DNA from 2 places in the Exiguobacterium sp. s150 genome. Region 1 is predicted to be linked to the other one. Evidence: predicted binding sites of a transcription regulator. Region 1 holds the regulator's gene; the other holds the start of a gene.
The links. The regulator LexA, encoded in region 1, represses DNA repair genes until DNA is damaged. The targets are predictions, from matches to a motif close to CGAACATATGTTCG.

Region 1 (5,540 bases):
CTTGAAGAGAAGTTTTTAGATGACGGTTCGGTCGAACTCGTCGGATATATGAGAGAAGACACGCGTCTATATGCGACGCTGAAACAATTTGAGGTGTGACGTATGTGGCAGGAAAAGATTGAACATTATGAAGAGATTGCGCCGTTCGTGAAAGCAGCGGAAGCGCGAATCAAACCATTCGTGGAACGAATCGAGGAGACGGCGGAATACAACCAGTTCCGCGTCCTCGAATCGTTCAAAAAACATAAAGTGTCGGATTTCCATTTCAATCCGACGACGGGCTACGGCTATGACGACATCGGTCGGGATACGCTCGAAGCCATCTATGCCGACGTGTTCGGTGCCGAGCTCGCGCTCTGCCGGCCACAAATCATCTCAGGGACGCACGCCATCGGGATTGCCTTGTTCGGTGTGCTCTTGCCTGGAGACGAGTTGCTCTATATCACCGGGAAGCCATACGACACGCTCGAGGAAATCGTCGGGATTCGCGGCGATGGTCGCGGTTCATTGAAAGAGCTCGGCGTGACGTATGACAAAGTCGAACTGAAAGACGACCGGATTGACGTCGATACCGTCATCGCGCGGATTCGTCCCGAGACGAAGCTCGTCGGCATCCAGCGCTCAAAAGGCTACGCCAACCGGCGCAGCATCCCGGTGCAGGAGATTGGGGAGGCGATTACAAAAATCAAGGCGGCCCATCCGCACGTGTTCGTCTTCGTCGACAACTGTTACGGCGAGTTCGTCGAGACGTTGGAGCCGACACATGTCGGAGCCGACCTCATGGCCGGTTCCCTCATTAAGAACCCGGGAGGTGGGCTCGCGAAGACGGGCGGCTATATCGCCGGGACACGTGAACTCGTGGAACGTTGTTCGTTCCGAATGACGACCCCTGGTATCGGCAGCGAGGCCGGCCCGTCGCTCTATTCGCTCCAAGAGATGTACCAAGGCTTCTATATGGCCCCGCACACGGTCGCCCAGGCCTTGAAAGGGGCGCATCTGTCAGCAAGCCTGCTCGCGTTGCTCGGTTTCGAGACGACGCCGCACCACGCCGAGCGTCGGACCGATTTGATTCAATCGGTGACGTTCCGAGACCGCGACAAGATGATCGCTTTCTGCCAAAGCATCCAGATGGCCTCGCCCGTGAACGCGCATGCGCTCCCGGTGCCGGCGTATATGCCAGGCTATGAGGATGACGTCATCATGGCGGCCGGGACGTTCATCCAAGGGTCGTCGATCGAGCTATCAGCCGATGGACCGCTCCGCGCACCGTATACGGCTTACGTTCAAGGCGGCTTGACGTATGCGCATGTCAAGGTCGCATTGATGCTCGCCTTGAGCCAGTTACGCACGAAAGGACTCGTCACGTTTGACCAGACTAAACTCACAACTGCATTGTAACCGAAATGTCATGTTAACTTTCTTAACATCGCTTGACAGGAAAAGTGTCATGTATTATTCTCACAGTGTAAGACAGCAAAGGAGGAGTAAGGGATGGCCGATCAATTTCGTCGCTCCAACCCGTTGTTTCCGATTGGAATCGTCCAAGATTTAACGCAACTGACAGGTAGGCAGATTCGGTATTATGAAGAACAGGGTCTGATTTCGCCTAGTCGGACGGAATCGAAACGACGACTTTATTCCTTCAATGATGTCGAACGTCTACTCGCGATCAAGGACTTCATCGACCAAGGGTTCAACTTGGCGGCGATTCGCCACATGTTGGACAATGAAGAGCCGAAAGAGGCGGAAGCTTCCGCCGCACCGGCACCGGTCAGTGATGCGCCGAAAATCTCGGAAAAAGAATTGCATCAACTGTTAAAGACACAACTGCAAGAAGCCGGACGCTTCAATAAGACATCGCTCATCCAAGGTGAGCTTTCGCGCTTTTATCGCTGACGGCAACACATCAACCATTACACAATGTGAGAGGGGACATTTCACCATGGCCAGAAAAACGTTCACAAAAGAAGACATTAAACGGATCGCACAAGAAGAGGACGTACGCTTTATTCGTCTTCAATTCACAGACATCCTCGGAACAATCAAAAACGTCGAGGTGCCAATCAGCCAATTGGACAAAGCCCTCGACAACAAGATGATGTTCGACGGTTCTTCAATCGAAGGTTTCGTCCGCATCGAGGAGTCAGACATGTACCTTTATCCAGACCTTAACACGTGGGTTGTCTTCCCGTGGACAGATGGCAGCGGAAAAGTCGCCCGCTTGATTTGTGATATTTATAACCCAGACGGCACACCGTTCAGCGGTGACCCGCGCGGTACGCTCAAACGCAACCTTGAGCACATGCAAAAGCTTGGCTTCACGGCGTTCAACGTCGGTCCTGAGCCAGAGTTCTTCCTCTTCAAAAAGGATTTGAACGGTCAACCGACGCTCGAATTGAACGACCAAGGCGGCTACTTCGACTTGGCGCCGGTCGACCTCGGTGAGAACTGCCGTAAAGAGATCGTCATCGAGCTTGAGAACATGGGCTTTGAAATCGAAGCGTCACACCACGAAGTCGCACCAGGGCAACACGAGATCGACTTCAAATATGCGGATGCCGTGACGACAGCCGATAACATCCAAACGTTCAAGCTCGTCGTCAAGACGATTGCGGCGAAGTACGGTCTTCACGCGACATTCATGCCGAAGCCGCTCTTTGGCGTCAACGGTTCAGGGATGCACGCGAACATGTCGCTCTTCAAAGGCGACACGAACGTCTTCTACGATCCGAACGGCGAAATGGAGCTTTCAGACACGGCCCGCGCCTTCACGGCGGGAATCCTCGAGCACGCTCGTGCGTTCACGGCCATCTGTAACCCGACGGTCAACTCGTATAAGCGTCTCGTCCCAGGTTACGAAGCGCCTTGCTACGTAGCGTGGAGCGCCCGCAACCGTTCACCACTCGTTCGTGTCCCGGCGGCCCGTGGCCTCTCGACGCGTATCGAAGTACGTTCGGTCGACCCGGCGGCGAACCCGTACCTCGCGCTCTCGTCACTCTTGGCTTCAGGCCTCGACGGAATCGAGAAAGATTTGGTTGCTCCAAAACCGATCGACAGCAACATCTACGTGATGGACAAGCCTGAGCGTGTCGCGAACGGAATCGATGATCTTCCAGCGACGCTCTTCGACGCACTCGAAGTACTTCGTGGCGACAAAGTCGTCATGGACTCACTCGGCGAGCATATCGGCGAACACTTCCTCGAATTGAAAGAGATCGAGTGGGACATGTTCCGTATGCAAGTGACGGAGTGGGAACGCGATCAGTATATGACGCTCTACTAATCCAAGCAAAAAAGCGCTCGTGCCTTCTTCGGAAAGCACGGGCGCTTTTTTGCGCGTTTAAAAGGACGTCCCCGAGTGGAGACGTCCTGATTAGAACGCACGTTTGAAAAACGTGGACGTATAGTCGAGCGTCGTATGTAACGTCGTCGCGAACGTGAGCCCGAGGAAGAACGACAAGCCGAACTCGTCGAGCCAGGCGATCGCCGCCGTCTCGTACGGCGTGAACGTGAGCAGAATGACAAGCGGGAAGCCGAGATAGATGACGCGAATCAAGTCGCTCAGTACCGGTAAGTGCGAAAACAACGACCGGTGCGGTATGAGTTTCACGTAAGGCAACCAAAATCCACGGAGCGGCCCCCAACGGAAATAGGCGTCCGATTTCAAATCGAGGTCCGGGGAGAGCCAGAGCGTCCCGACGATCGCGCCGAGAAGGAGGGCGAGCGGGACATCGAGTTCAATAAAAGGCGTGGCAATCGCTAAAGCTCCGATTGCCACGAAATTCGTACGCGTATGCGTCTTACCACTCGCCATTAATGAATCGTCCGGTATACACCGATGACCTTCCCTAAAATCGACACGTTATCAAAATACATCGCCTCGAGCTCGTCGTTCTCTGGTTGTAGTCTGATTTTCGAAGCTTCTTTATAGATGCGTTTGACGGTCGCCTCGCCTTCGTCGGTCATCGCGACGACAATCTCTCCATTGTCGGCTGTGCTTTGTTGACGCACGAGCACCCGGTCTCCATCTAAGATTCCGGCGTTCACCATCGAATCTCCTGAGACAGAAAGCATGTAGACGTTATCGGCGCCGACCATGTGTGTCGGGAGCGGGAAATGTTCTTCCACGTTCTCGATTGCAGTGATCGGTGTACCGGCCGTGACTTTCCCGATGACCGGGACGTACGTGACGGCGTCGTGGTCTTCGATGACGACCGTGTCATCGCTCAAAATCTCGATTGCCCGCGGTTTCGTCTTGTCACGGCGGATAAGGCCGCGCTTTTCAAGACGGTCCAAATGACCGTGGACGGTCGAGCTTGATGCCAAACCGACGGCTTCGCCGATTTCACGGACCGAAGGCGGATAACCTTTGGCACGGACCTCGTCTTTTATAAAATCAAGTATCTGTTGTTGTCTTGCTGACATTTTTTTCAATGGAAGTCACCTCGATTATGTCGAATATCCTGCGAACGCATCCTATTCTTTATGGTCTAAGTTTAACATAGAACACATGAGCGCACAAACATTCGTTCGTTTTTTTAGCTTGACCGAACAGAAGTTCCTGTTTTATGATGAGAACAGATAAACGAACAAACGTTCTTGGGAACGTGTATTCCTATGATACGGAGGCGAAATATAATGAGAGATACAGTGAATGGAATCATCTTAGTCGGGATGTTGGTATTAGGGATGTTCGCATTTTATATGGTCGGCGAAATGAGACAAGTCGAGGTGGCGGCACCAGCCGTCGAAGACACGCGCAGTATCGAGGCGGAAGTCGCCAAGACGGAAGCGGAGACGCTTGAAGCGCGAATCATCGCTGAACGGGCTGAAAAGAATGAACGGAAGACGACCTGGTTCGCCTCGGAATAATCGTTTCTGTTTGCGAAACGACCCCGTTCCTGTGTATCGTAGAAAGGGAATGGAAAGAAAGGGAGTGACGAGATGCGAGTCGTCATTTATTGTCGCGTATCGACGAACAAGGCGGCGCAAGAGACGTCTCTCGATCGCCAAGTCGACGAATTGACGCGGATGGCGCGTCGGCTCGAGGCCGACGTCGTCGATGTCATCACCGAACAAGAGAGCGGATACGAAGTGAACCGTGGCGGGCTCCTCGACTTACTCGAACACGTATCCGCCTCGAACCTCGACGCCGTCCTCGTGACCGACGATAGCCGTCTCGGGCGAGGGAACGCTAAAATCGCGATTTTGCACACGCTCATGAAGCATGACGTTCGGCTCTTGACGATGCAATCACCAGACGAATATATCGTATCCGATGCCGAGAAGATGGTGCTCGAGATTGTGAGCGTCGTCGAGGAGTATCAGCGGAAAATCCATAACGCCAAAATCTCACGCGGGATGCGCCGGGCCGTCGCGAACGGGTTCAACCCACAGCGAAACATTCAGCACCACGACCAAGGCGGTCGGAGCCGCATCAAAGTGCCGATTGAGGAGATCGTCCAGCTACGCGAACGAGGCCTGACGTTCGCCGAAATCGCGGCCACGTTGCGCGGGTTCGGTTACGAAGTGTCGAAAGC
Region 2 (5,540 bases), on a different contig from region 1:
ACGACGAGTTGGTCCCGAGGAATCTCAATATCAATGTTTTTCAAGTTGTTGACGCGCGCCCCTTTGATGACAATCGCATTTTTCTTCTCAGCCATTTAACTCCCTACCTTCAACTCCAAGATTAAGTCACGCAATTCGGCCGCCCGCTCGAACTGGAGGTCGCGGGCCGCTTGTTTCATTTCTTCTTCTAGTTTGGCGATTGCCGCCTCGCGCTCGGCCGGCTTCATCGAGCTGAGCGACTCGAGCACTTCCTCCTCGGCATCGACCGTCGCACGGATGACACCGCGCACTTCTTTTCGAATCGTCTTCGGGGTGATGCCGTGTTCTTTGTTATACGCCAATTGGATCGTCCGCCGTCGATCGGTCTCCTCGATGGCTCGTTTCATCGAGTCGGTCATCTTATCGGCGAACAAGATGACGTGCCCGTTCGCGTTACGCGCCGCCCGGCCAATCGTCTGGATGAGCGAGCGGTCCGAACGGAGGAACCCTTCCTTATCGGCGTCAAGGATCGTGACGAGACTCACTTCCGGGATGTCGAGCCCTTCCCGGAGCAAGTTGATTCCGACGAGGACGTCATACTTGCCGAGACGGAGGTCGCGGATGATCTCGATCCGTTCGAGCGTCTTGATTTCCGAGTGCATGTAGTTGACCTTGATGCCCGCCTCGCGGAGATAGTCGGACAAGTCCTCGGCCATCTTTTTTGTGAGCGTCGTCACGAGGACACGTTCGTCCCGTTTGATGCGCTCGCGGATTTGGTCCATCAAGTAGTCAATTTGCCCTTTGATCGGATGAATCTCAATCGTCGGGTCGATGAGACCCGTCGGACGGATAATCTGTTCGACCATGTGCGGCGTATGTTCGAGCTCATACGGACCCGGCGTCGCCGAAATGAAGATCGCCTGGCTCAACTTCTTCTCGAACTCCTCGAACTTGAGCGGACGGTTGTCTTTCGCCGACGGCAAACGGAAGCCGTGGTCGACGAGCACTTGTTTTCGCGCCTGGTCGCCGTTGTACATCCCGCGCACTTGCGGGAGCGTCACGTGCGACTCGTCGGCGACGAGCAGAAAGTCTTTCGGGAAGTAGTCGATGAGCGTGTACGGTGTCGCGCCCTCGGGCATCAGGTTCAAGTGCCGGGAATAGTTCTCGATCCCGGAACAGTAACCCATCTCGCGCATCATCTCGAGGTCGTAGTTCGTCCGTTGTTCGAGCCGTTGCGCCTCGAGCAGCTTTCCTTCCTCGCGGAACTTCTCGAGCTGCTCCTCAAGTTCGGCCTCGATGTTAACGATCGCTTTTTGTAACTTCTCGTCACGTGTGACGAAGTGGGACGCCGGGAAGATGGCGACGTGCTCGCGGTCGGCGATAATCTCGCCCGTGAGCGGGTCCATCTCGCGAATCCGGTCAATCTCGTCACCGAAAAACTCGACGCGCATACAATGCTCGTCACGCGACGCCGGGAAGATTTCGACGACGTCGCCGCGGACACGGAACCGTCCGCGCTGGAAATCGATGTCGTTCCGTTCATATTGGATGTCAATCAGCTTCCGAAGCATCTCATCGCGGCCCATCTCTTTCCCGACCCGGAGGCTAAGGACAAGGCTCCGATATTCTTCCGGGTTACCGAGGCCGTAGATGCACGACACCGAGGCGACGATGATGACGTCGTCCCGTTCGAACAAGGCGGACGTGGCCGAGTGACGCAATTTATCGATCTCATCGTTAATCGACGCGTCTTTCTCGATGAACGTGTCCGTCGACGGCACATACGCTTCCGGCTGATAGTAGTCGTAGTAGCTGACGAAGTACTCGACGGCGTTATTCGGGAAGAACTCTTTGAACTCCGAATAGAGCTGGCCGGCGAGCGTCTTGTTGTGGGCTAAGACGAGCGTCGGCTTCTTCACTTCTTGGATGACGTTCGAGACGGTGAACGTCTTGCCGGTGCCGGTCGCCCCGAGCAACGTCTGGTAGCGGTCGCCACGGTTGACGCCTTCGACGAGCTGTCGAATCGCTTCCGGTTGGTCACCTCCCGGCGTATATTCCGATTGTAATGCGAACGGGATCGATTCCATGATGATTCCTCACTTTCTGTTCCTACATAATTGATTTGATTATAGCACATACACGAACAAATATTCGCTTCTGACATGTCGCCCATTCCGTTATGATAAAGGATGAATCTATGTAGAAACGAGTTGGTCGACATGTGGTCTCTCCTCTTCATCCCGCTCGGCGCCGTCGTCGGCGCCTTGTCCGGGTTCTTCGGCATCGGCGGCGGGGTCATCATCGTCCCGGTGCTGTTGTTCAGCGGTTATACGGCGGCCGAGGCGGTCGCGACGTCTCTGCTCTTCGTCGTCGGCACGAGCCTCGCCGGTGCGAAGCGGCATACGTCGCTCGGCAACGTCTCCTGGACGACCGGGCTCCTCATCGGACTGACTGGTGCCGTGACGGCCCAACTGTCGAGCCGGCTCGTCCTCGCCTTCTCCGGTACGAGTGATTGGCTGCTGAACGTGTTCTATCTCGCTATCCTATCTTATTTTGCCGTTACGCTCTTAAAGAAAACATCGAAACGCCGACCGAAAGAAAACACGACCGTCGCCGCGGGTGTCATCGGGGCGATCGCCGGGCTGTTGTCTGCGCTCCTCGGCATCGGCGGCGGCTTCATCATCGTCCCGCTCCTCGTCAGCTGGCTCGGCTACTCGACGCACCGGGCTGTCGGGACGAGCCTCGCCGCCGTCTTGTTCATCGCGTTCGGAGGACTCGTCAGCTATTTGCCGTCGCTCACGCTCGACTTCCTTGTCCCGGCCGCGCTCATCCTCGGCGCGTTCATCGGAGCCCCGCTCGGCGCGACGGTGACGAGCCGTTATCGTGAGAAAGAGATTTCACGCCGCCTCGCCTTGTTGTATGGCGTGGTCATCGTCTCGATCACACTCGACTTGATGACGCAACTTTGGATGCCGTTCACGTATATAAGTCTAGGCGTCCTTTTCGTTTTTATCGTCGGTATCACCGCCGATTTCATCGGGCGTTTTACCAAGTGAAAGCCACTTTGAAAATAAAAAAGTGGTTTTTTTGAATATCTTTGTTTTGAAGCGCTTTCATTCGGGGGATATAATGAAGTGGTAAGTCAAAATTTAATATGGGAAAGGGGAGTATCACATGTCAGCATTCGTCAGCGAAATTATTGGTACAATGCTACTCATCTTGCTCGGTAACGGTGTCGTCGCCGGCGTCGTCCTCCGTCATTCGAAAGCGGAGAACGCAGGTTGGGTCGTCATCACGTTCGGTTGGGGCTTCGCCGTTATGATCGGGGTATACGCAGCCGGAATCTACGGAGGGGCGCACTTGAACCCTGCCGTCACGGTCGGGCTCGCGACAGCAGGCTCATTCCCTTGGGCTGATGTGCCAGCCTACATCTTGGCACAGTTTATCGGGGCGTTCATCGGGGCCGTCCTCGTGTTCGTGCACTACAAACCGCACTATGATGTGACCGACGATCCGGGTGCCAAACTGGCCACCTTCTCGACCGCACCAGGGATTCGTAGCACGCCGTTCAACTTGATCGGGGAAATCATTGGTACGTTCGTTCTCGTCTTCGGAATTTTGTCATTCGGGGCCAACACGTTCACGGACGGCTTGAATCCGCTCATCGTCGGTTTCCTCGTTGTCTCGATCGGTCTCTCACTTGGTGGTACAACGGGATATGCGATCAACCCGGCACGTGACCTCGGTCCGCGGATTGCGCATGCGATACTCCCGATCAAAGGGAAAGGGACGTCAGATTGGGGCTACTCTTGGATCCCGGTCGTCGGACCGATCATCGGGGCCGTCATCGCCGCCCTCGTCTATGGCATTCTCGTCCCATAATCACAACTTCTAAGGAGGCACTATTTCATGGATAAAGAAAAACGTTATATTTTAGCACTTGACCAAGGCACGACAAGCTCACGCGCCATCATCTTCGACCACGACGGTAAAATCGTCACGACCGCCCAGCGCGAGTTCAAGCAATACTTCCCGAAACCAGGCTGGGTCGAGCATAACGCCAACGAGATTTGGGGTTCTGTCCTCGCCGTCATGGCCGAGGCGTTCGGTTCGGCTGACATCGACCCGAAAGAGATCGCGGCCATCGGGATCACGAACCAGCGTGAGACGGCCGTCGTCTGGGAGAAGGAGACGGGCCGCCCGGTCTATAACGCCGTCGTTTGGCAATCACGTCAGACGGCCGGTATTTGTGACGAGTTGAATGCGGCCGGTCACGGCGACTTGTTCCGTGACAAGACCGGTCTCCTCATCGACGCCTACTTCTCAGGAACGAAAGTCAAATGGATCCTCGACAACGTCGACGGCGCCCGTGAGAAAGCGGACAACGGCGAGCTCCTCTTCGGGACGATCGACACGTGGCTCATCTGGAAACTTTCCGGCGGCCACGCCCACGTCACCGACTACTCGAACGCGTCACGTACGCTCATGTACAACATCTATGAGCAGAAGTGGGATGACGAGCTCCTCGACATCCTCACTGTACCGAAATCGATGCTCCCGGAAGTCAAGCCATCGAGTGAAGTGTACGCCCATACGATCCCGTACCACTTCTTCGGCTTCGAAGTACCGATCGCCGGCGCTGCCGGTGACCAACAGGCCGCCTTGTTCGGGCAAGCGTGCTTCGATTCAGGCGAAGGGAAAAACACGTACGGCACGGGTTGCTTCATGCTCATGAACACGGGCGAGGAAGCCGTCAAATCGGACCATGGCCTGTTGACGACGATCGCCTGGGGCTACGATGGGAAAGTCGAGTATGCGCTCGAAGGATCGATCTTCGTCGCCGGTTCGGCCATCCAATGGCTGCGCGACGGGCTCCGGATGCTCAAGTCAGCGAAAGACACGGAGCAATACGCGAACCGTGTCGAGACGACAGACGGCGTCTACGTCGTCCCTGCCTTCGTCGGGCTCGGTGCCCCGTATTGGAACTCGGACGTGCGCGGTGCCATCTTCGGCCTGACGCGCGGTACCGAGAAAGAACACTTCGTCCGGGCGACGCTCGAGTCGCTCGCCTATCAGACGCGTGACGTCTTGACGGCGATGGAACAAGACTCAGGGATCGAGTTGAAAACGCTCCGTGTCGATGGTGGCGCGGTCAACAACAACTTCCTCATGCAGTTCCAGGCTGATATCTTGGACGTCCCGGTCGAGCGGCCGGAAGTGAGCGAGACGACGGCACTCGGGGCCGCCTACCTCGCCGGTCTTGCCGTCGGATTCTGGAAAGACCAAGCGGAAATCAAGCAACAGTGGAAACTCGACCAACAGTTCGAACCGAGCATGGACGAGTCGCACCGCGAAAATCTTTACAAAGGCTGGCAACACGCCGTCGAAGCGACGATGGGCTTCAAACCATCGAAACTTGAATCGTAAGCACACGAAAGGGAGCCTCCGCGGAGGCTCCCTTTTTTCGAGCATTCATAACTTGCGCAGACGTAGCCGCGGGCTCATCGGCTCCCCGACGAACAAGATGCCGAGCTCATGCGGGTCGGTTTCATACATCGCCC

Region 2: uvrB (excinuclease ABC subunit UvrB) is a predicted target of LexA. The motif match lies at 2,120-2,133, and genes of this name have one in related genera.

What each region holds. Positions count from the first base shown of each region.
Region 1 covers NZ_JACSMC010000005.1:96,173-101,712, forward strand. Annotated here, with positions in the region: gene hflX (GTPase HflX) at 1-99, shown strand, start outside; gene KNP76_RS04715 (methionine gamma-lyase family protein) at 103-1,398, shown strand; gene KNP76_RS04720 (MerR family transcriptional regulator) at 1,492-1,896, shown strand; gene glnA (type I glutamate--ammonia ligase) at 1,943-3,283, shown strand; gene KNP76_RS04730 (metal-binding protein) at 3,374-3,814, opposite strand; gene lexA (transcriptional repressor LexA) at 3,814-4,434, opposite strand; gene KNP76_RS04740 (hypothetical protein) at 4,639-4,872, shown strand; gene KNP76_RS04745 (YneB family resolvase-like protein) at 4,945-5,540, shown strand, end outside.
Region 2 covers NZ_JACSMC010000002.1:86,932-92,471, reverse strand. Annotated here, with positions in the region: gene uvrA (excinuclease ABC subunit UvrA) at 1-95, opposite strand, end outside; gene uvrB (excinuclease ABC subunit UvrB) at 96-2,066, opposite strand; gene KNP76_RS02070 (sulfite exporter TauE/SafE family protein) at 2,199-3,035, shown strand; gene KNP76_RS02065 (MIP/aquaporin family protein) at 3,154-3,861, shown strand; gene glpK (glycerol kinase GlpK) at 3,889-5,406, shown strand; gene KNP76_RS02055 (PDZ domain-containing protein) at 5,452-5,540, opposite strand, start outside.